DNA from 3 places in the Pseudomonas kitaguniensis genome. Region 1 is predicted to be linked to each of the others. Evidence: predicted binding sites of a transcription regulator. Region 1 holds the regulator's gene; each other region holds the start of a gene.
What was found. Region 1 encodes FliA, which starts transcription of late flagellar genes. Its sites were predicted from a motif close to CTAAAGTTTNNNNNNNNNNNGCCGNTAA; they were not measured.

Region 1 (7,227 bases):
GGCAACCGGCGCGGCTGCGGCGCGTGCAGGTGCAGCCGCAGCCGCAGGTGCCGGAGCTGGCTTGGCCGCAACCGGCGCCGCCGCTTTGGCGGCAACCGGTGCAGCAGCGGCTGCCGTGGCTGCACCGGCTGCCGCTGCTGCGGCCGGGGCCACTTCAGTGAACTTGCCTTTACCGTGCAACTGGTCCAACAACGCTTCGAATTCGTGATCAGAGATCAACCCATCGCCCGCCGGTTGCGCACTGGCAGCTGCACTGGCAGCGGGTGCCGTGGCCGTGGCGGCGACTTCCGGCAAGGCTTCGGCCGCAAACGTGCCTTTGCCATGCAGTTGGTCGAGCAACGCTTCGAATTCGTCGTCGGTAATCTCGTTGCTGGCAGCGGCAGGAGCAGCAGCAGGCGCTTGCGACTGGGCGGCAGGTGGCGCCACCGCGTCGGCCGCGAACTGGCCTTTGCCGTGCAACTGGTCGAGCAGCGATTCGAACTCAGCGTCGGTAATGTCTTCGCTGGTCGGCGCTGCAGACGCAGTGGCAGGCGCAGTAGCCGCTTGTGGCGCTTCAGCTTCAGCCTTGACCGCGCTGAGGGAGTTGAGCAGTTGCTCGAACTCGCTGTCCGTCACGTCTGCTTCAGGCTCAGCCACAGGCTCTGGCGCTTGCACCACCGGCGCAGCCGTGGTGTCGGCAGGCTCTGCCAGGCGCGCCAGGGCGGCCAGCAGTTCCGGGGTAGCCGCAGTGATCGGCGCACGTTCGCGCACTTCACTGAACATGCCGTTGACCGCATCCAATGCTTCGAGAATCACGTCCATCAGTTCCGAGTCGACGTGCCGCTCACCCTTGCGCAGGATGTCGAAAACGTTCTCGGCGATGTGACAGCACTCCACCAGCTCATGGAGCTGGAGGAAGCCGGCGCCCCCTTTTACAGTATGAAAACCGCGAAAAATTGCATTGAGCAGGTTCGCATCATCCGGTCGGCTTTCCAGCTCGACCAGTTGTTCGGACAGTTGCTCTAAAATTTCGCCGGCCTCTACAAGGAAATCCTGAAGGATCTCTTCATCGGCGCCGAAGCTCATGTGGGTGCTCCTTAGAAGCCTAAACTGGATAACAGGTCATCAACATCATCTTGACCTGACATAACGTCTTCACGTTTATCGGCATGAATCTGCGGACCTTCACCCTTGGCGAGATGTTTTTGTGGATCTTTTTCCGAGAGGATCGATTCGCGGTCATGTTCGATGCCGGCGAAACGATCAACCTGGCCTGCCATAAGCACCAATTTGAGCAAGTTGCTTTCCACCTCGGTGACCAATTGGGTCACACGCTTGATCACCTGACCGGTGAGGTCCTGGTAATCCTGGGCCAGCAGAATGTCATTGAGGTTGCTGGAAACCGTACGGCTTTCCTGTTCGCTGCGCGTCAGAAACCCGTCGACCCTGCGGGCCAATTCACGAAACTCTTCAGCACCCAGTTCCCGACGCATGAAACGGCCCCAGTCAACGCTGAGGGCTTGCGCTTCGGTGGCCATGCCATTGACCAGGGGCGTGGCGTTTTCAACCAGGTCCATGGTGCGGTTGGCCGCCGCCTCAGTCAGTCTGACCACGTAGGACAGGCGTTCTGTGGCATCGGTAATTTGTGATATTTCTTCAGCCTGGGGCATGTGCGGGTCAATTTGAAAATTGACGATTGCACTGTGCAGCTCGCGCGTGAGCTTGCCCACTTCCTGGTACAGGCCGCGATCACGGGTCTGGTTAAGCTCATGGATCAACTGCACCGCGTCGCCGAAGTGGCCTTTTTCAAGGCTGTCGACCAACTGGTGAGCATGCTTTTTCAGGGTCGACTCAAAGTCGCCCAGTGACGTTTCTTTATGCTCCATAGCTCCCCCGTGGCAGCATCACTGACCGATTCGTTCGAAGATTTTTTCAATCTTCTCTTTCAAGGCCAGTGCAGTGAATGGCTTAACCACGTAACCGTTGACCCCAGCTTGAGCGGCTTCAATGATCTGCTCACGCTTGGCTTCGGCGGTGACCATCAACACAGGCAAGCTGCGCAGTTTTTCGTCCGCGCGCACATGGCGCAGCAGGTCGATACCGGTCATGCCTGGCATGTTCCAGTCGGTTACCAGAAAGTCGATGCTCCCGCTGTTGAGGATCGGAATCGCCGTAATGCCGTCATCCGCCTCGACCGTGTTTGTGAACCCAAGGTCACGCAACAGGTTTTTTATGATCCGCCGCATCGTTGAGAAGTCATCAACGATGAGGATTTTCATGTTCTTGTCCAATTCGACCTCCAAGCAGTCTTAAACGCGCCCAGCACCTGGACGCGCCATTTCAATCAACAGGCGTTACACAAAAAGGACTGCCGGGGCACCACGGAACGAATCCGCGAAAGGCGTTACACCTTTCGCCTGGTTGCGCTGCAGTGTCCCCACACTGCCTGTCAGCGCGCGCGCCACTCTCCCAATCGCCCCCGCAAGCGGGCCGCGCACTGGCTATGCAGTTGGCTGACACGCGATTCGCTGACCCCCAGGACCTCACCGATTTCCTTGAGGTTCAGCTCTTCGTCGTAGTACAGCGCCAACACCAGCCGCTCACGCTCCGGCAAATTGGCAATTGCTTCAGCCAACGCACCCTGAAAACGTTCATCTTCCAGGTCGCGCGACGGTTCGAGATGAGCACTCGCGCCGTCCTCGTGCAGCCCTTCGTGTTCGCCGTCCTGCAACAGGTCGTCGAAACTGAACAGGCGGCTGCCCAAGGTATCGTTCAGAATCCCGTAATAATCATCGAGACTCAATTGGAGTTCGGCCGCAACTTCATGATCTTTAGCGTCACGACCGGTTTTTGCTTCAATTGAGCGAATTGCGTCACTGACCATGCGTGTATTGCGGTGTACCGAACGCGGCGCCCAATCCCCTTTACGCACTTCATCGAGCATCGCGCCGCGAATACGAATACCCGCGTACGTCTCGAAACTCGCGCCTTTGCTCGCGTCGTATTTGGTCGACACTTCGAGCAGGCCGATCATGCCGGCCTGGATGAGGTCTTCAACCTGCACGCTGGCAGGCAGGCGTGCCAGCAAGTGGTAAGCAATGCGTTTGACCAAGGGCGCATAGCGCTCGATCAACTCGCCCTGGCTGTCACGTGCCGACTTTTTGTAAAGGTTGTAGCCGCTGGATGTCATAGCACCGGACCTGCGCTCGTGTGATGCACCAATCGCTCGACGAAAAACTCCAAATGCCCGCGCGGGTTGGCGGGCAGCGGCCAGGTATCGACCTTCTGGGCAATCGCCTTGAACGCCAAAGCGCACTTCGAACGAGGGAATGCTTCATAGACTGCACGCTGCTTTTGCACAGCCTTGCGCACACACTCGTCATAGGGAACTGCGCCGACGTATTGTAAGGCGACATCCAGGAAGCGATCCGTGACTTTGGTCAACTTGGCGAACAGGTTGCGCCCTTCCTGCGGGCTTTGGGCCATGTTGGCCAGCACGCGGAAGCGGTTCATGCCGTAGTCACGGTTCAGCAGCTTGATCAGCGCGTAGGCGTCGGTGATCGACGTCGGTTCGTCGCACACCACCAGCAATACTTCCTGGGCGGCCCGCACGAAGCTGACCACGGACTCGCCGATGCCGGCAGCGGTGTCGATCACCAGCACGTCGAGGTTGTCGCCAATGTCACTGAACGCCTGGATCAGGCCGGCATGCTGCGCCGGGCTCAGGTGCACCATGCTCTGTGTGCCGGAGGCGGCCGGCACGATGCGAATCCCGCCGGGGCCTTGCAGCAGCACATCGCGCAGCTCACATCGGCCTTCGATCACGTCGGCAAGCGTGTGTTTGGGTGTCAGCCCCAGCAGAACGTCGACGTTCGCCAGCCCCAGGTCAGCATCCAGCAGCATGACGCGACGGCCAAGCTCTGCCAGGGCCAGGGACAAATTCACTGACACGTTAGTTTTTCCGACGCCACCTTTGCCGCCGGTCACCGCGATCACCTGTACGGGATGCATGCTGCCCATTTTATTTCTTTACCTTGTCTTGCTTAGACGCAGGCTACATGGCTTGGCCGCGTGAATCGCTTGCAGACCATCGATGTAGATACATTTCACGGTGTTCATCCTGCCTTAACCAACCCGTTTTGCGGGGTTGTGGTAGAGGTCGGCGAACATGTCGGCCATCGCTTCCTCGCTAGGCTCTTCTTGCATTTGCACGCTGACTGCGCGGCTGACCAACTGATGACGGCGCGGCAGATGTAAATCATCCGGGATCCGCGGCCCGTCGGTCAGGTAAGCAACCGGTAACTCATGACTGATGGCCAGGCTCAACACTTCACCCAGGCTCGCCGTTTCGTCGAGTTTGGTGAGGATGCAGCCCGCCAGGCCGCAGCGTTTGTAACTATGGTACGCAGCGGTAAGAACCTGTTTCTGGCTGGTGGTTGCAAGCACCAGGTAATTTTTTGACTTGATGCCGCGACCGGCCAGGCTTTCAAGCTGCATGCGCAACGCAGGGTCACTGGCTTGCAGGCCGGCGGTATCGATCAACACCACGCGCTTGCGCAGCAGCGGGTCGAGCGCGTTGGCCAGCGACTGGCCCGGGTCGACATGGGTGACCGTCACATTGAGGATGCGGCCCAGGGTTTTGAGCTGTTCCTGGGCACCAATGCGGTAGCTGTCCATGCTCACCAGCGCGATATTCTGCGCGCCGTACTTAAGCACATAACGCGCCGCCAGCTTGGCCAGGGTGGTGGTCTTGCCCATGCCGGCAGGGCCGACCATGGCAATCACACCGCCCTCTTCCAACGGCTCGATTTCCGGGGTAACGATCATGCGCGCCAAGTGCGCCAGCAACATGCGCCAAGCCTGGCGAGGTTCTTCAATGGAGGTGGTCAGCGCCAGCAGGTCACGCGACAACGGGCCAGACAGGCCGATACGTTGCAGGCGGCGCCAGAGGTTAGCCTGTTGCGGTTTGCTGCCTTGCAACTGGTTCCACGCCAGCGAGCCAAGCTGTACTTCGAGCAGCTCGCGCAGGCCATTCAGTTCAAACCGCATCGAATCCAGCGCGCGCTGGTCAACGGCGGCAGCCGGCGCTGGCGCAGCAGGACGCGGCGGCTCTTTGAACGTCGGCTCAACCAGCGGCTCGGCAGCGGTCAGCGGCAGGCCGGCGAACAACTGACGGTTGGTGGTGGTATCGCTGTCGCCACGCATGCTCAGCTCAGCCTGGGCCGAGACGATACGCGAGGCGGTCTTGCGCAACTCGTCTTCGAGCTCCATGTTCGGCACGCGCGGCGCCAGCGCCTGAGGTGTGTAATCCAGGGCAGCCGTCAGCTCGACACCGCCGGCAATACGGCGGTTACCAATAATCGCGGCATCGGCGCCCAGCTCATCACGAACCAGTTTCATGGCCTGACGCATATCGGCGGCGAAAAAACGCTTAACTTGCATAACCCACTACCTCAGCCATTGGGCCCTACTGTCGCGACGATAGTCACTTGCTTATTGTCAGGAATTTCCTGATAAGCCAAAACGTGCAAATTCGGTACTGCCAAACGTCCAAACCGCGACAACATCGCCCGAACCGGGCCGGCCACCAGCAGTATCACCGGTTGGCCCTGCATTTCCTGGCGCTGTGCGGCTTCGATCAACGAACGCTGCAGCTTTTCAGCCATGCTTGGCTCCAGCAGGACGCCCTCTTCCTGGCCTTGTCCTGCCTTCTGAATACTATTGAGCAATATCTGTTCCAACCTTGGCTCCAAGGTGATAACAGGCAGCTCAGACTCAACCCCCACAATGCTTTGCACGATTGCGCGGGACAAACCGACGCGCACCGAGGCTACCAGCGCGGCGGTATCTTGACTCTTGGCAGCATTGTTGGCGATAGCCTCGGCAATGCTGCGAATGTCGCGTACTGGCACCTGTTCGGCAAGCAAGGCCTGCAGCACCTTAAGCAACTGCGACAGCGACAGCACGCCCGGCACCAGTTCTTCGGCGAGTTTTGGCGACGCTTTGGCCAGCAAGCCCATTAATTGCTGGACTTCCTCGTGGCCGATCAGCTCGTGCGAGTGCTTGTACAGAATCTGGTTGAGGTGGGTAGCGACCACGGTGCTGGCGTCCACCACCGTGTAACCGAGCGACTGCGCCTGGCTGCGCTGGCTGATTTCGATCCACACCGCTTCCAAACCAAAAGCCGGATCTTTGGCGGTTATCCCGTTGAGCGTGCCGAACACTTGGCCGGGGTTGATCGCCAACTCGCGGTCGGGGTAAATCTCGGCTTCAGCGAGGATCACGCCCATCAGGGTCAGGCGGTAGGCACTCGGGGCCAGGTCGAGGTTGTCGCGAATATGCACCGTGGGCATCAAGAAGCCCAAATCCTGCGACAGCTTCTTGCGCACACCCTTGATCCGCGCGAGCAACTGGCCACCCTGGTTGCGGTCCACCATTGGAATCAGGCGGTAGCCGACTTCCAGGCCGATCATGTCGATCGGGGTCACGTCATCCCAGCCAAGCTCCTTGGTTTCCTGGGCGCGGGCCGGCGATGGCAGCAAGTCCTGCTGGCGGGCAACTTCTTGCTGGGCCTGAACCTTGACCTGGTTTTGCTTGCGCCAGAACAGGTAAGCACCGCCGGCCGCCATGGCCGCCATGCTCAGGAACGAGATATGCGGCATGCCCGGTACGATGCCCATGACCGCCATGATGCCCGCTGCCACGGCCAGCGCCTTGGGCGATGCGAACATCTGCCGGCTGATCTGTTTGCCCATGTCTTCGGAGCCCGAAGCACGCGTCACCATGATCGCCGCAGCTGTGGATAACAACAGTGATGGCAATTGCGCCACTAAACCGTCACCGATGGTCAGCAGGGCATACACCTTGCCTGCATCGCCGAAAGTCATGCCGTGCTGGAAGATACCGACCGCCATACCGCCGATCAGGTTGATAAACAGAATCAGCAAGCCTGCGATGGCGTCGCCGCGCACAAACTTGCTGGCACCGTCCATGGAACCGTAAAACTCGGCCTCCTGAGCCACTTCCAGGCGGCGGGCCTTGGCTTGGTTCTGGTCGATCAGGCCGGCGTTGAGGTCGGCGTCGATGGCCATCTGTTTGCCGGGCATCGCGTCGAGGGTGAACCGCGCGCTCACCTCGGAAATCCGCCCGGCGCCCTTGGTGACCACCACAAAGTTGATGATCATCAGGATCGCGAACACCACGATACCGACCACGTAGTTACCGCCGATCACCACCTCACCGAAGGCC
Region 2 (7,227 bases), on a different contig from region 1:
CTGGCGCAAGCACGGCCTACACAACCCGTTGCACGACAGCTACGACGAGCAACTGCACGCCCAGCCCGACGCCAGCGCCGGCCCTGAGCAGCTACTGAGCCTGAGCCGCGACCAGGCTCGCCTCGATGCCGCGTTGCAAGACTTGCCCGAAGACCAGCGCGAAGTCTTCCTGTTGCGCCTGCACGGTGACCTTGAAGTGCCGCAAATCGCCACGCTCACCGGCGCCCCGCTGGAAACCGTAAAAAGCCGCCTGCGTTACGCCCAGCAGAAACTGCGCCGCCTGCTGGCCGAGGAGATGCCCGCATGACCGACTCCCGACACACCCCGGACCCCGACGACCTGCTCGTCACCCATTTTCGTCAACACGGCAGCGGCGAACCGCCTGCGTCCCTCGACGCGTTCATCCTCAACGCCGCCCGCCGCGAAGCGCCAGCGCCGCAGCCGAGCCTGTGGCAACGCTGGCTGCTGGCCTGCCGTCGACCGCGCTGGCAAATGGCATTTGCCACCGTCGCAGGCGTAGCGCTAATGGTTGGCATGCTGACACGCTCACCGGTGCCGCAACCGGAGCTGGCCACTGCTACCTTCTCCGCGCCAATGGCCCGGCTGGCCGTCGCACCCCACGTGAACGGCGCGCCGGCTAACGCGGAAATCGCCGCGTCGTTGGCGGATCAGCCCGCGGCAGCACTCAGCAAGCGCGCCCCGGTTGCATCGCCTTCGCTGGAGGAGGGCTTGCAGCAAATTGTGAGCCTGCGCCGGGCTGGGCAAACCAAAGCGGCGGATGAAAAACTGCTGGCGCTGCACCAGCGTTTTCCCAATGAAGACCTGCCGGCGCGGTTGGAAGCGTTGAAGCGCTGAGGCGGCGAGCCAGGCACAAAAAAGCCCCCGCACCGGATGCGGGTGCGGGGGCTGTTTTAGCGGCGGGTATCAGTGTTCCATCACTGCGCGGCTTGCCTACAGTTTGAAGCGCGAAACCACCGTGCGCATCTCTGCGGCCAACAGCGAAAGCTCTTCTGCCGTGATGGCGTTGTCTTCCACGCCTTCCATCAGCACGACGCTGCCGTTACGAATTTCAGTCACATTGCGGTTGATGTCTTCAGACACGGCGTGCTGCTGAACCGCCGCACTCGCAATCTGCGTGTTCATCCCGACAATCTGCTCAACCCCATCGTTGATAGCATCCAGGCTGTTCGACGCCTGGTCGGCGGACGCAATACATTCTTGCGCACGTTGCTCGCCCGCTTTCATTTGTTCCACGGCTGCCGAGGTCGCCACCTGAAGCTCCTGGATAATCCGGCGGATTTCTTCCGTGGAGTTCTGCGTGCGCGAGGCCAGGGTTCGAACCTCGTCAGCCACCACGGCAAACCCGCGACCTTGCTCACCGGCTCGCGCCGCTTCAATCGCAGCGTTCAGTGCGAGCAAGTTGGTTTGGTCGGCGATGTTGCGAATCACCTCAATCACGCCGCCGATCTGCTGGCTGTGCAGTGCAAGCGCCGAGACCTTCTGCGCGCTCAGTTGCACTTCGTTGGCCAGCGCCTCAATGGTCACGCGCGTCTCTTGCATCATCGCAAGCCCGGTGTTGGATGCCTGGCGCGCATGCTCGGCGGCATGCGCTGCGCCTTCGGTGTTTTGCGCGACGTCCGCGACGCTGGCGGTCATTTCGTTGATGGCCGTTGCGACTTGCTCGGTTTCCTGTTGCTGCACATTCATCGAGTGCTTGGCGCGATCGATCGACAAGCCCATGCGCGTGGACGCGTCGGACACCGAACGCGAACTGCGCTCGACCTGTGAAAGCGAATCGGCGAAGGCCTGAACCATCAGATTGAGGCTGGTACTCACGTCGGCCATCTCGTCTCTGCCCTGCACCGTGAGGCGCGTCGTCAGGTCGCCCTGAGCGATCAGCCGCGCGGCGTTGAGCACTGCGTTGATGGTGCTGCGCATGGCGCTGTAGATACCGCTGAACGCATACGCCAGCAGCAAGCCCATAAAGGCAAACATGCCCAGGATCAGCGACCGTTCAGAGGTTTTCTCATGGCTGCGTTGGTCCAGCGTGTCCATCAGAGCAGCTTGCAAAAGGTCCTGCGCCTTGTACAGCTCGGCAACCACCGCGTTGCCCTTGGGCAGCAAGTTCTGTACGCCGCTCAGGGTGTCGCTCGTTGAGCCCACCATGGCCTCAAGGTCGCTGCGGAAACTGTCGAGGTCGCGTAACGCATTAGTCACCGGTGCCTGGATTTTATCGGCGAGTACAGGCTCTTTACGACGAAGCAGGTTAAGACTCTGTTGCAGTTGCAGGCGGATCAGTTGCTCTTGCTTGAGCAACGACTGGATAACCAAGCGGTTGCCATCGCCCAACGGTTGCCCGTCACGCAGGCCGCTGGTCATGCCGCGCAGCTGCCCGACAATGTTGATCTGGCGCGGCAACCTCAAGGTACTTTGATCGATCATGAACAGCGATGCGAAATCCTCATCCAGCACCATCCCGGACGTGGCAGAGACGAAATAGACGAAATTCAATGTTTCCGTCAGTTGATCATTCCATTCGTCGAACATCTTCGCCTGGTTGGCATTGCCTTTGGCCTGCTCAATCAGTTTTTGTGCACCTGCCCGTAAACGCTGCACGCGATCACCGGTTTCCAGTTGCGCATTAAATTGCCTGTCAATGGTCGCCAGTTTGGAAAAAGCCTCTTCAAGCTTTGCCTGGTTGGCAGACAGGTCGGCTTGAGCGGTCTGGTCACCACTCAGCAACCGGTTAGTCAGCGCCCGCTGCAGCATGGACAAGCGCAGTACCGGCGTCACCTCCATCAGGTAGCGCTGGCCAAGCTGCTCCGAACTGATATTTTCAAGGCTGTCGTTGAGTTGATGGATGATGCGCCAGCCCAGCAACACCAGCGGGATCAGGACGATGATAGCCAGCAGGCCGAACTTGGTGGGGAAGCGTAGGCGGTTAGCCAGGTTTACGGCAGGAGTAAGGATGTTCATGGTTCTCACAGGCCCGGAATGGGACGGTTTGTTTGTGTTTTTGGGGTGAGAACGGTCCATTTTCTCGAGGTTGCCTGGCTCTTTTCGGCTTTCTCGGCTTTTCAACGTTTGAATGAAATTAATCGTTACATTTAACGTGTCGGCGTTGATGCTAAATACTTTATAAAAAGTTGTACAAATTTATATTTTTGTATAAGAAAGGATCTTTTCGAGAGCGGTGATGTCGCAATGGCATCATCCGTGGAGGCGTTGTGCATCAGGCGTCTTGGGAGGGATGCTCAGCAGATCTCAAGCTATCGCACATTCGTCCGATAATCTGAGGGTACGGTCACTGCCAGCGTTGACAGCCCGACCTTTGGGAATGGAACGCCTGGTGGGACTACCCCCCGAGCACGTAAAGGATTGCGAATGCGTACCCTGTTTAAAATTTGGCTGTCTGTGTTGCTATTCGGCCTGTTTTTTTACCTTCCCATGTATGTTATTTCGAACAATGCAATCAGCGCTGTCGAAGAACTTACGCCTAAAGATCTGATCCCGCTAACTGGCACTACCGCGCAAGACCCAGAGCGCAAAGAGCGGCTGTTGGCAAGCATGGGGATAGATACAAGCAGAGAACTTGAGGATGCGCTTGAGGACAATAAGTTGCTGTCCAACGTGGACATCCGCTACGTCGAGTCTGAGCAAGCCCACAAAATTTTTGCGGCAACAGGCATGAAGGTAGTTGAAGCCCGTGCAGAACTCGCGGGTGGAAAACACATCGCCCTGTTGTTTTCTGTAGCACCCAAACATTTTTTACGCAGTTGGGCCACCGTCACAGGGTTACTCGGTGTTCAGGTATCGGATGGGCAACACACGATCAACCTGGTCGACGGCCCTGCTGACGAAACCTATATTTGGATGCTGTTCGAAAAATCGGGCAAAGGCGGGGCTGAGTCCATACAGCGTCTGACCAACCGCTTTGACCTGGCTGTGGCCGGTATTAACGAGCGTGAGCGCGCAAAAAATGCCGCTGCCACAACGCCAACACAGACACTTGAAAGCCACACCGTCGCGGGCAACCCAAGTGCAGACAAAATCGTGATCTTTCAATACGAGGGCCAACCTGCCTATTGCGCTGACGAGGGGCAGGACGGTCCCAACTGTCGTGGTGACGCATCCGCATTCATCGGCCAAGGCACTTATAAAGACTATATGGATGAAGGCAGCGCGCTGTGCATTGCGGGCGAAGCCGGTTGCGTACTCCCTGACTACTTTCCTGCCGACGTGCGGGGCTAAACGGAGCTGGCCGTTATGAGCCCGGCACATTGAATGTGACAGGGATATTCATTCTCGGGTTGCCAGACAGGAGATCGTCTAAATGTTAGTTCACCGCGCGACTGCGCTGTTATTGCTGTTACTTGCCAACCATTCGATGGCCGCCAGTTTTGACTGCACTAAAGCTGGCAATTTTGCCGAAAAAGAAATTTGCCGTGATGGCTACCTGTCAGGCGTCGATAACATCCTTGCGGGGCGCTACAAGGCTGCCCTGAGCGCCACCGATCAGCCGGATGAGCTTCGCCAATCCCAGCGTGACTGGCTTGTTATTCGCGACCAATGCACCACACAGAAATGCCTGGATCAAACACTGGGTGCGCGTATCAAAGCGCTTGAAAACATTAAAAGCGCCGAAACAGGCAAGAAACTGGAGGCTGAGCGGCAACAGCAAATGGCCAAATCTTACGCTGAAGAAGCTGAAAGAACGCGCCGCGAAAACCAAGCTTACATAGCCCAAGAGCAGGCTTCTCAACAACGACGACAGGCCGCGCAACAGCAGGCTGTTAATGCTCAGCCGACGCCCCGTCAGACAGCCCCGCAGCCGCCAGCAAGTCAGGCGCCACAGAAAGAATCGCTATGGCAGCAGGTAGGCAACGTCGCATGGAAATGCGCGTTGCTGGCAGCAATCCTGGCGTCCTGCTGGGCGGTACTACGCCATCATCGGGAAGAGGCAACTATCTATAATGACTACACCGACGCCGCAATTACCAATGGTTTGCCAATCACCGGCTTGCTCATTGGCCTTGTTTGCGGCTGGTTAGGCATGCCTAAAGAAGTGTACCAAGTGTCTGTGGCCACCGGCGTGCTGCTGGCAGTCGTGTATGCCCTGTATGCCTCAGTGAAAACCAACCAAGGCGGCGTCAATATCCTACTGACCGTGATTGCCAAGCTGACCTTGGTGTCGGTGTTCTACATCGTCATGGGGCTGTTAATACTGTCGTTGTTTGGCACCGCCCGCAGAAAAGGTGAGTCGCTAACACAGGCCGAGGCGCGGCAACGCAGAGAAGCCAGGCAAAGCAGAGCCCACATAGTCGCAGCGTCATCGGGCTACAGCCTTTTAACAGCATGGCTGTGCCGTAGAGGTGAGTTCACGCCATTGTCTGAATGCCTGGAGTTTGGTCCGGAGCCGCAGGCTGTTTGAGGGTGTGTGTAGAGCGTGTGGCGCGGTGAAAGAGCGCTGAAGCGGTGGCTAGGGCGTGGGGGGAGCGGTTGCTTCGAGAGATGGATAGCGGGTAACAAGAGAGCCCGCACGAGGCGGGCTTCTTGGGGCGTTTCGTAGACCGTCAGAGACAGTCCGAAACCACTATATGGTGCCCCGGCGGGCTTCTTACTGGATCACTATCCATTTGAAAATAAAAGGTTTTTATTTCTGTTTTTAGGTCGGGGATACACGTAGGCAGGGTCCAGCCCTGCCTTGGCAACCTGCTGAACCTTATCCGAAGGTGCTAACGGGAGGCTGGGTCTGAGCCTTGAATGCTTTTTCTGCAGCCTTTCTACGGGTAGCAATGTCGCTAGCAAATGTTCTCAACTCGTTAATATGAATTTTTATCTCTGCTGGCGTTGGCCTATTTTCTGATAGAGATCTAGATTTATCGTGACCATACATCCAACTACTCGCAAGGGACATGTTAGTAGTTACTCGGTTAGCATCTGAAGGCTCAACTGTTATTTGACCTAGCCTAGTAGTTTGTACGCTGTTTCTTCCGCGGCTAACTATATCGAAGAAAAGGTCCTGCTCAATTGAAGACTCCCAAGCCTCCCTTAGTAGGCAGTAAAGCATTGCAGATTTTTTATTATAATTTGAAATATCCGAATCATAGAGATCTCTGAAGGTGTTTAACTCCTGCTCTAAGTTGTGCGCTCTGTTACTTGTGCTCATTCCACGCCAAGGTGCTTCTATATGGCAGAACCCAGAATCTTTACCATTTCTTCTGACTGTAAATGAAGAAACGGCAGGGCGTATGTTCTTACTTAAAGCCATTTCCGTGCACTTGCCATCGATCTCCATAATAAGTGCTAAGTCGTGGGTGAAGATTATTATTTGTCTTGATAAGGCTTCCAAACATAGACGGGACGCGATTTTTTCACGGTATACGTGATCAAGAGAACTAACAGGGTCATCAAAAACAATGGGTGATGAATTTGAGAATGTTTTAATTTCTGCAAGATACGCTGCCAGTGAAACAACTTTTTGCTCACCCTCACTGAGAACTTTTCCTGGTTTTTGTGCACCTATTGAAAAACTGTGGGAGGTGTCGCTGTCCTTAACGATTGGCGCTATATTAACTTCTAGTTCGATACCAAATGCATCCAGCTCTGCTTTGAAGTTACTAATAAAATCAGGTGTTACTAGTTCGGAAATAATTAACTTTGCCTTGCTGGAAAAGCGTGTTTTTGTCTGTTTCAGTGAGTTGATACCACTTTCCACATCTTTATTGTGTTTGAGACTGTTGATGTGGTTGATGATTTTCTCGGACGCGTCTGACAGCAACTTTTTAGTGTTTTTCTTCTTTAAGTTTTCTTTGGCTAATTCGTATTTTTCGGGAGATACATTTTCTTGAAGTTCTTCAAGTTTTTTGTTGAGCTTCTCAGAGATGCTGTCTTTTATAAATTCAGCAGAAATGTTGCTTTTGTTATATGCTGCATTATTAGGCTGGTCCGCTTTGAAAAACTCCTGTCTGGTCTTAAGTGTTCGGAAAGCTTCAGCCAATCCAAAGTCTGAACCTACTGCCTCCGCCAACTCGTTACAAAGGGGTTCATAAGCTTCTGACTCGGGTAAAGCCAGATTGATAATTTCATCTTTTTTGTTTTTTAAATTGGTACAAGCTTTGTCATAAGTTACTTTGCTCTTGTCTTGCATGAATTGCCAGAAGCGTTCAAGACGATCTTTTGCATGGTCATCAAGTGGTTGCATACAAAGGACACACAACGCGTCTT
Region 3 (7,227 bases), on a different contig from region 1:
CTCTGCCGAGAAGTAGATCAGCACGTTGCGGCAAAACACCATGTCAAACTTGCCCAGACTGGCGTAGCTGTCGAGCAAGTTGAACGAGCGAAACTCCACCCGGCTCTTGATCGGCGCCTTGACCGCCCAACGCCCCGCCCCTTTAGGGTCGAAGAAACGCTGAAGGCGCTCCTGTGACAAACCACGACCGAGCGCCAGGCTGTCGTACTCGCCGGTCTTGCAGTTGGTCAGCATGGTGCCGGACAAGTCAGTGGCGACAATTTGCGCACCCGCCTTCAACTGGCCCATGTTGGTTCGCTCGAACTCATCGATGGACATCGAAATCGAGTACGGTTCCTGCCCCGAAGAGCAGGCGGCCGACCAGATACGCAGACGCTGGCCCGGGCTGGCCTTGATGGCCTCCGGCAGCACTTTGCTCTTGAGCACCTCGAAAGGGTAGGTATCGCGAAACCACAGGGTTTCGTTGGTGGTCATGGCATCGACCACCATTTCCTTGAGCCCGCTGCGCGGCTGGCTCTGGATGCGCTGCACCAACTCGCCCAGGGACTTGATGCCCTGCTGCTCCATGAGTTTGTTGAGGCGGCTGGATACCAGATACTGCTTGTTTTCACCGAGCAATATGCCACAGGCTTTTTCCAGGAAGACCCGGAATTGTTCGAAATCCAAATTACCCGTAGACAATGATACCGCCTCTTAAATCGTGTGACCGCCAGGGGAATTCCCCTTAGCCGTGATCTGCTGCCTTGATCCGGTCGACTACCCGGGATGCCAGGTCATCAGGGCGAAATTTGGCCAGGAAGTCATCGGCACCGACTTTCTTGACCATCGCCTGATTGAATACACCTGACAACGAAGTATGCAGGATGATGTGCAACTTTTGCATGCGTGGATCGTTGCGTATCTCGGCCGTCAGCGTGTAGCCGTCCATTTCCGGCATCTCGATGTCAGAGATCATCATCAAGAACTCATCTTCCGGCTTCTTGCCTTCATCCACCAGCTTGCGCAAATAATCCAGCGCCTGGCGGCCATCATTAAGCGCCACCACTTCGACGCCAACGGTTTGCAGGCAACGGGTCACCTGCTTGCGCGCCACCGAGGAGTCATCCACCGTCAGCACACGCAGCGATACCGCCTTGTGCGCCGTTTCGGCATCCACCACGCCTACCGAGATGGTTTCAGAGGTGGGCGCGACTTCGGCGAGGATCTTCTCCACGTCGATAATTTCGACCAACTGGTTATCCACCCGTGTCACCGCCGTGAGGTAGTGGTCACGCCCGGTGCCCTTGGGCGGCGGATGGATCTCTTCCCAGTTCATGTTGACGATGCGTTCCACCGAGCGCACCAGAAAACCCTGGGTCTTGGTGTTGTACTCCGTGATGATCACGAACGGGTTTTCGCGATCCTGCAAACCCGCCGAACTTGTGGCCAGGGCCAGGTCAAGAATCGGGATGGTCGCGCCACGGATGTTCGCCACGCCACACACCACGGGGCTGGATTTGGGCATGATCGTCAGCTTGGGACATTGCAGCACTTCCCGCACTTTAAACACGTTGATGCCATATAACTGTTTGCCATCCAGGCGAAAAAGCAACAACTCCAGGCGATTCTGCCCCACCAGCTGTGTGCGCTGGTTTACTGAATCCATTACACCTGCCATGCCATGACTCCTACGCTAAAACTTAGGCTAGACCTAAAGTGAAGCGCGTACCCACCACTAAACGGCACGAGCTTTGCTGTTGTTTTGATATTTAGTTGGCCATGAACCTTAAAATGACAGTTTCTCGACGCCCTCGCCTTCCAACGTTCCGCAGACTGCTCTGCGTCTCGCTGGCGTTGCTCGCCTTGGGCTCGGGCATCACGGCCCGCGCAGATAACGCCACCTTGCCTGATCTTCTTATCGGCGTCACTCAAGGCTTTCTTGAGTTCACTGTAGAAGATTATCTGGCAACCACCCAGACGCCGGGGCGTTATGAGATTCAAGTGAACCAGTTGGACCCGCGTTTGCGCATGCCGCTGTGCGACAAAGAATTGACAGCCTCGCTCGAAAGCCCCGCCCAGCCCATCGGTCGGGTCACGGTAAAAGTGCGCTGCGAGGGCGCCTCGCCGTGGACCGTGTTTGTGCCGGCGCAGGTCAAACTGTTCCGCGACGTGGTGGTGGTGACGCGGCCGTTAAAACGCTTGGGCATCATCGGCTTCGACGACATAGGCTTGCGCGAACGCGATATCAGCCTGATCAACCAAGGCTACCTGACGTCGGTTGACCAGGCCGTGGGGCAGAGATTGACCCGACCAATGGTGGCCGATCAAGTCATCACGCTGGTCCACCTGGAACAGGCCGAAGTGATTCGTAAGGGCGACCAGGTGGTGATTTCCGCCAGCAGTGGCGGGCTTACCGTAAAAATGCCGGGGGAAGCGCTGTCCAACGGCGGCATGAGCGAACAGATCAGGGTTAAAAACCTCAACTCCAACCGGGTGATCAAGGCGCAAGTTACCGCGCCAGGGCAAGTCGAGGTAGCGTTATAGTCACTGGCGCAGGACGCCTGCTTTTCCTACACTGTGCGCCATAGATGCGTACGTGCAGGTTTATTGTCAATCGAGCCTAAAGTTTGTCCGGGTATGGCCGAAAACATGGCAAGCGTCCAAATACCCAGAGGTTTTTTATCATGGTCATTGATTTCAGTCGTTTAAATAACGCCCCGGCTTTGCCCGGCAATACGCGTACCAGCGGTGCCAAGGACAGCGTAGAAGCCAAGTCGCAGCCAGCGCCTGCCGCCAAGGCAGAACAGGCCAGCGCCAGCCAAAGCGGGGAATCGGTTCACCTGAGCAATGAGGCTCAACAGTTGCAGAAGGTCACTGACTCGCTGCGCGATCAACCTGTCGTCAATAAAGCCCGTGTGGCCGAGTTGAAGCAGGCCATCGCCGATGGCAGCTATAAAGTCGACAGCAACCGTGTAGCCAGCAAGCTGCTTAACTTCGAAGCCACGCGCTAGGCAAATGCCTGCGCAGGGCTTTTGGACGCTTAAAACCCAAGGCCAGCCATGCACCACGACGAACATTTGCTTCAACTGATCATTGATGATCTGGCGCCGACGCAACATTTGCTCGAGCTGCTGAAAGAAGAGTCCCTGGCCCTGCATGGCCGGGACATGCGCTTGCTGGAAGATATTCTGGCGCACAAGCAGTCGCTGATTGTGCTGCTCGAGCAGCATGGCAAAAAGCGCAGCCAGATTCTCGTCAGCCTCGGCCTGCCGCCCGATCACGATGGGCTTGCACAGCTGGCCAGCCATTCCTCGGTCGGCGACCAGCTGCTGGCGCAAAGCACCGCACTCAATCAGTTGCTCGCCCAGTGCCAGGAAGCCAACCTGCTCAACGGTCAGTCTATCCAGCTGCAGCAAGCCACGACCGCCAACCAGTTGCGAATCCTTCACGGCGGAGAGCCCCCGGCCCTTTACAACGCCCAGGGTTCCACCTCGCGGCTGGTCAAACCAAGCACCCGTAGCCAAGCCTGACACCGGTTTACAGCGCGCCCTATCCAAAGCGCGCTACATGCTGGCAAAATGCCGGTTCTTGCGTGTAGTCGTATTTTGTCTGGAGATGGAAGAACCGTGTTCAACGCCCTTAATGCGGAAGATGCCCCGCAGCCACCCAAGGTGCTCACCACGCCTCTGGAAATCGCCAGCACCTTGCGGATGCTGCAAGAAAGCCATGACCCACTGATCATCACGTTCCACGAACGCAGCCAGCGCTTTCAAAGCTATTTGGTGGACGTTGACAGCAAAACGCTGACCCTGGACGAGATGATCCCGCGTGACGGCGAACGCCATCTCGAAAATGGCGAACCGTTCCGCATCGAAGGCTTTCACGACGGCGTGCGTGTGGCCTGGGAAAGCAACGGCAAGCTGGCCATCAAAGAAAAAGATGGCCAACGCGTCTACACCGGCAGCCTGCCCGATGAAGTGGTCTACCATCAGCGTCGCAATGCCTTTCGCGCTGCACTGAAGCTGGCCCAACTGGTCAACATCGAGATGGGCGGCGAAAAGATCAAGGCACCGGTCAGCGGCAAACTGCTCGACATCTCTGCCACCGGCTGCAAATTGCGCTTTGAAGGCGACATTTCCGATCGCCTGCAACTGGGCCAGGTCTACGACCGGTTTATCGCCGCCCTGCCCTTCGGCAGCATGACCACCTCTGTCGAACTGCGTCACCTGCACTTCGAAGACCGTATCAACATCACGTTCGCCGGCGTGCGCTTCCACAACATGAGTGGTTTGGTGCAGCGCCAGGTAGAGCGGTTTGTGTACCAGTTGCAGCGTGAAGCGCGACGTTTCGACAAAGACGACGATTTTTAACGTTTAAAATCGCGGCAAAAAAAACGGGCGGATCCTGATGGGATCTGCCCGTTTTTGCGTTCAGGGGCGCGCCCTGCTCAAGTCATGCGGATGCTCGTCCGGGCCCAGCGGCTCCGGCGGCCCTTCGAACAGCGGCTCATCGGCCGGTGGCTCAGGTTCGGCTTCAGGCTCGGGTTCGACTGGACCCTGCATTTGCTCCTGCACGATCGCCTCGTCCACGCGCGGGTCAAGGCACACCACCAGCGGCGAGCTGGACATGCTGTCGGGCATCGCAACGTGGTGCAGCGGCGCATCATCAACCTGATGCAGGTTGGTCACCGCCTTCGGCCGAATACGCCACACCAGCACCAACCCGCACAGGCTGAAAAACACATACAGCATGTGGCTGCCAAACAGCTTCATGGCAACGCCGGCCAACAGCGGCCCGATACTCGCACCCACGCCGTACGTCACCAGCAACATGGCCGTCAGCGACACCCGGCGATCACCCTCAACATGGTCGTTGGAGAACGCCACCGCCAGCGGGTACAGGCAGAACTGCACCAGCGAACACAAGAACCCGGCCACGAACAACACTTCCAGCGGCACCTTGGTCAGCACGGCCAACGGCAACGCCGTCACCGCCAGGCACAACGCAAAGCAACGAATCAGCAAGGCGCGATCATAGCGGTCCGACAACCAGCCCAACGGCCACTGCACCAGCAAGCCTGCAAAAATACAGCTACCCATGAACAGACCGACCTGCTCGGTGGTCAGGCCTTGCTGAGACGCATAGAGCGGCGCCAAACCGTAGAACGAACCCACGATCAACCCCGCACCCAGCACGGTACTCAGCGACTGCGGCACACGCTTGATAAAAAACCGCGGCTCCATCGGCGCCGGGTGCAGCGGCGCCGGGTGAATGCGCCGCGTCATGGCCACGGGCACCAGGCACAGGGCAAAACACAGCGCGACCAGCATCAGCAATTCAAGGCCCAGCTCTGGGTGCATCACCAGGATCAACTGACCCAATACCAACCCCAGGTACGACGCGATCATATAGCCGCTGAACACCACGCCACGCTGCTTGGCATCGGCCTGCTCATTCAGCCAGCTTTCGATGACCATGTACTGGCACATCATCCCCAGGCCCACAATCATCCGCAGCACGATCCACGCCGGCAGCCAATTGATCAGGCCATGGCCCAATACCGCCGCACCGACGATCCCGGCGCAGGTGGCATACGCACGAATATGCCCGACCCGGGCGATCAGGCGATGCCCGATTTTGCCGCCCAGCACCAGGCCAAAATAGTTGGCCGCCATCAACGCACCTACCCACAGGCTGTCGACATGGTCGGCCGCCAGGCGCAAGGCCAGGTAAGTACTGAGCAGGCCGGAGCCGATCAGCATCATCAAGGAGGCGAAATAAAGGGCTCGAAAAGATTTCCAGATTTGGCGCATCGGCGTTCCGAGCGGCTCCTTGCAGTGAGGGACAGGGCTATCGGCATGATAGTCCGGGGTGGCCGGGAACGGACAGGCAATAGGGGCTGTTTCCGGGGGAAAATTTTGCTTACTAGCTCAGACGCTGCATGGCGGCGTGCGAGGTACATGGGTTGCGATAAATACATCGCGCACCTGCTGAGAACCCGGATCGCGGGCAAGGTTCGACCGGTGTTTGAGGGCGCGCGCAAAAAAGCCCCGCCAGAGAAATCTGTACGGGGCTTTTTATGAGAGCGCTTCAGGGGCGCCACAAAGAGGGTATCCCAGGGCCGGTTCGAACGGCCAACCTTCCCGTAAGCACGCAGATGCGTTGATCAATCCGCCTGGTTCTGCTCGGGTCCTCAACACCGCAAACAACTGTCTAAAGGGACTATCGACAACCCGCCAGGCGATAACAAAGATTTTTCAATGCGTTCGAAAGAGCCAGCCCGCTATAACACGTAAGGCGACGTCCCGCTTAAATAACCGGAATGATACATTGATTGCCCTAAAAACAGATCGTAATGAACGTTTTGCTGAGCGCTGAGCATATTATTCAGTAGGCACGGGCAACTGTTTTAAAGTTTTAAACCCCGCGTGTATATCCTGAATGTTACAACAACAAATCAGACTGCAAACCGAAAACTTAGGGCCGGACCGAATGAGGAATGTATAGGCCTTGACGGTAGAAGGTGGTGGACTTCACGAACGGTTGACATCCCCCCCTTAAAGCCTCTATTTTCTGCGACGCAGCCAAAAATAAAAAAACTCAATCAATAATAATTATCATTCCCCAGCCACTTTTCGCAGTCGTATCTTCGCGCCCCATTTGGGTGCGTAAAAAGCAGCAAGCGCTTATCTGCACCATTGATGAGCGTTGATGAAAGTCTGGCATTAGGACGACCAGGATATACATTCAGAGGGAATAAAAATTGCTGGCTTTAGAAGAGTTTAATGGGATTTTACAAACGAATTCTGAAAAGCAATGGTTTGAAGAGTTAACCCATTGCACGCAAAGGCTGGGCTATACAGACTTTTTGTTCGGTCTGAAAAAAACAGCTAACGCCCCCTTGGAATCCGCCATCATATACTCCAACTACGATGAGACGTGGAGAAAAAAATATGATGAATCGGGTTACGCTTTCATCGACCCGGTAGTAGAGCATAGTTTTACCAAAGTATTTCCCATCGTCTGGCGCGAAGACATTTACCAAACGGTTCAGCAAAAAGACTTCTTCGAAGAAGCGAGTGCTCACGGACTTCGCAGCGGCATTACGCTTCCCTTGCATGGTCCTGGCGGAGAAATTGGTACATTCAGCTTGAGCCTGGATAATATCCAGAGCACTCCCCAAACGATCCGTCATATCTCTGATACCCTCCCACAGCTTATGTTAATCAAAGAGCTGGCACTGGGCAG

Region 2: the regulator FliA is predicted to act here: its motif matches at 3,113-3,140, upstream of ACOZK9_RS14010 (methyl-accepting chemotaxis protein).
Region 3: the regulator FliA is predicted to act here: its motif matches at 2,600-2,627, upstream of flgM (flagellar biosynthesis anti-sigma factor FlgM).

What each region holds. Positions count from the first base shown of each region.
Region 1 is NZ_JBLZPT010000027.1:54,998-62,224, reverse strand. It holds gene ACOZK9_RS23910 (chemotaxis protein CheA) at 1-1,065, opposite strand, end outside; gene ACOZK9_RS23905 (protein phosphatase CheZ) at 1,077-1,865, opposite strand; gene ACOZK9_RS23900 (chemotaxis response regulator CheY) at 1,884-2,258, opposite strand; gene fliA (RNA polymerase sigma factor FliA) at 2,429-3,169, opposite strand; gene fleN (flagellar synthesis regulator FleN) at 3,166-3,999, opposite strand; gene flhF (flagellar biosynthesis GTPase FlhF) at 4,105-5,421, opposite strand; gene flhA (flagellar biosynthesis protein FlhA) at 5,433-7,227, opposite strand, start outside.
Region 2 is NZ_JBLZPT010000009.1:144,737-151,963, reverse strand. It holds gene ACOZK9_RS14020 (RNA polymerase sigma factor) at 1-307, shown strand, start outside; gene ACOZK9_RS14015 (hypothetical protein) at 304-855, shown strand; gene ACOZK9_RS14010 (methyl-accepting chemotaxis protein) at 952-2,976, opposite strand; gene ACOZK9_RS14005 (hypothetical protein) at 3,385-4,251, shown strand; gene ACOZK9_RS14000 (lysozyme inhibitor LprI family protein) at 4,334-5,431, shown strand; gene ACOZK9_RS13995 (AAA family ATPase) at 5,723-7,227, opposite strand, start outside.
Region 3 is NZ_JBLZPT010000003.1:99,666-106,892, reverse strand. It holds gene cheR (protein-glutamate O-methyltransferase CheR) at 1-681, opposite strand, end outside; gene ACOZK9_RS05915 (chemotaxis protein CheV) at 725-1,657, opposite strand; gene flgA (flagellar basal body P-ring formation chaperone FlgA) at 1,759-2,523, shown strand; gene flgM (flagellar biosynthesis anti-sigma factor FlgM) at 2,664-2,990, shown strand; gene ACOZK9_RS05900 (flagella synthesis protein FlgN) at 3,039-3,509, shown strand; gene ACOZK9_RS05895 (flagellar regulator YcgR PilZN domain-containing protein) at 3,606-4,349, shown strand; gene ACOZK9_RS05890 (MFS transporter) at 4,410-5,792, opposite strand; gene ACOZK9_RS05885 (helix-turn-helix transcriptional regulator) at 6,743-7,227, shown strand, end outside.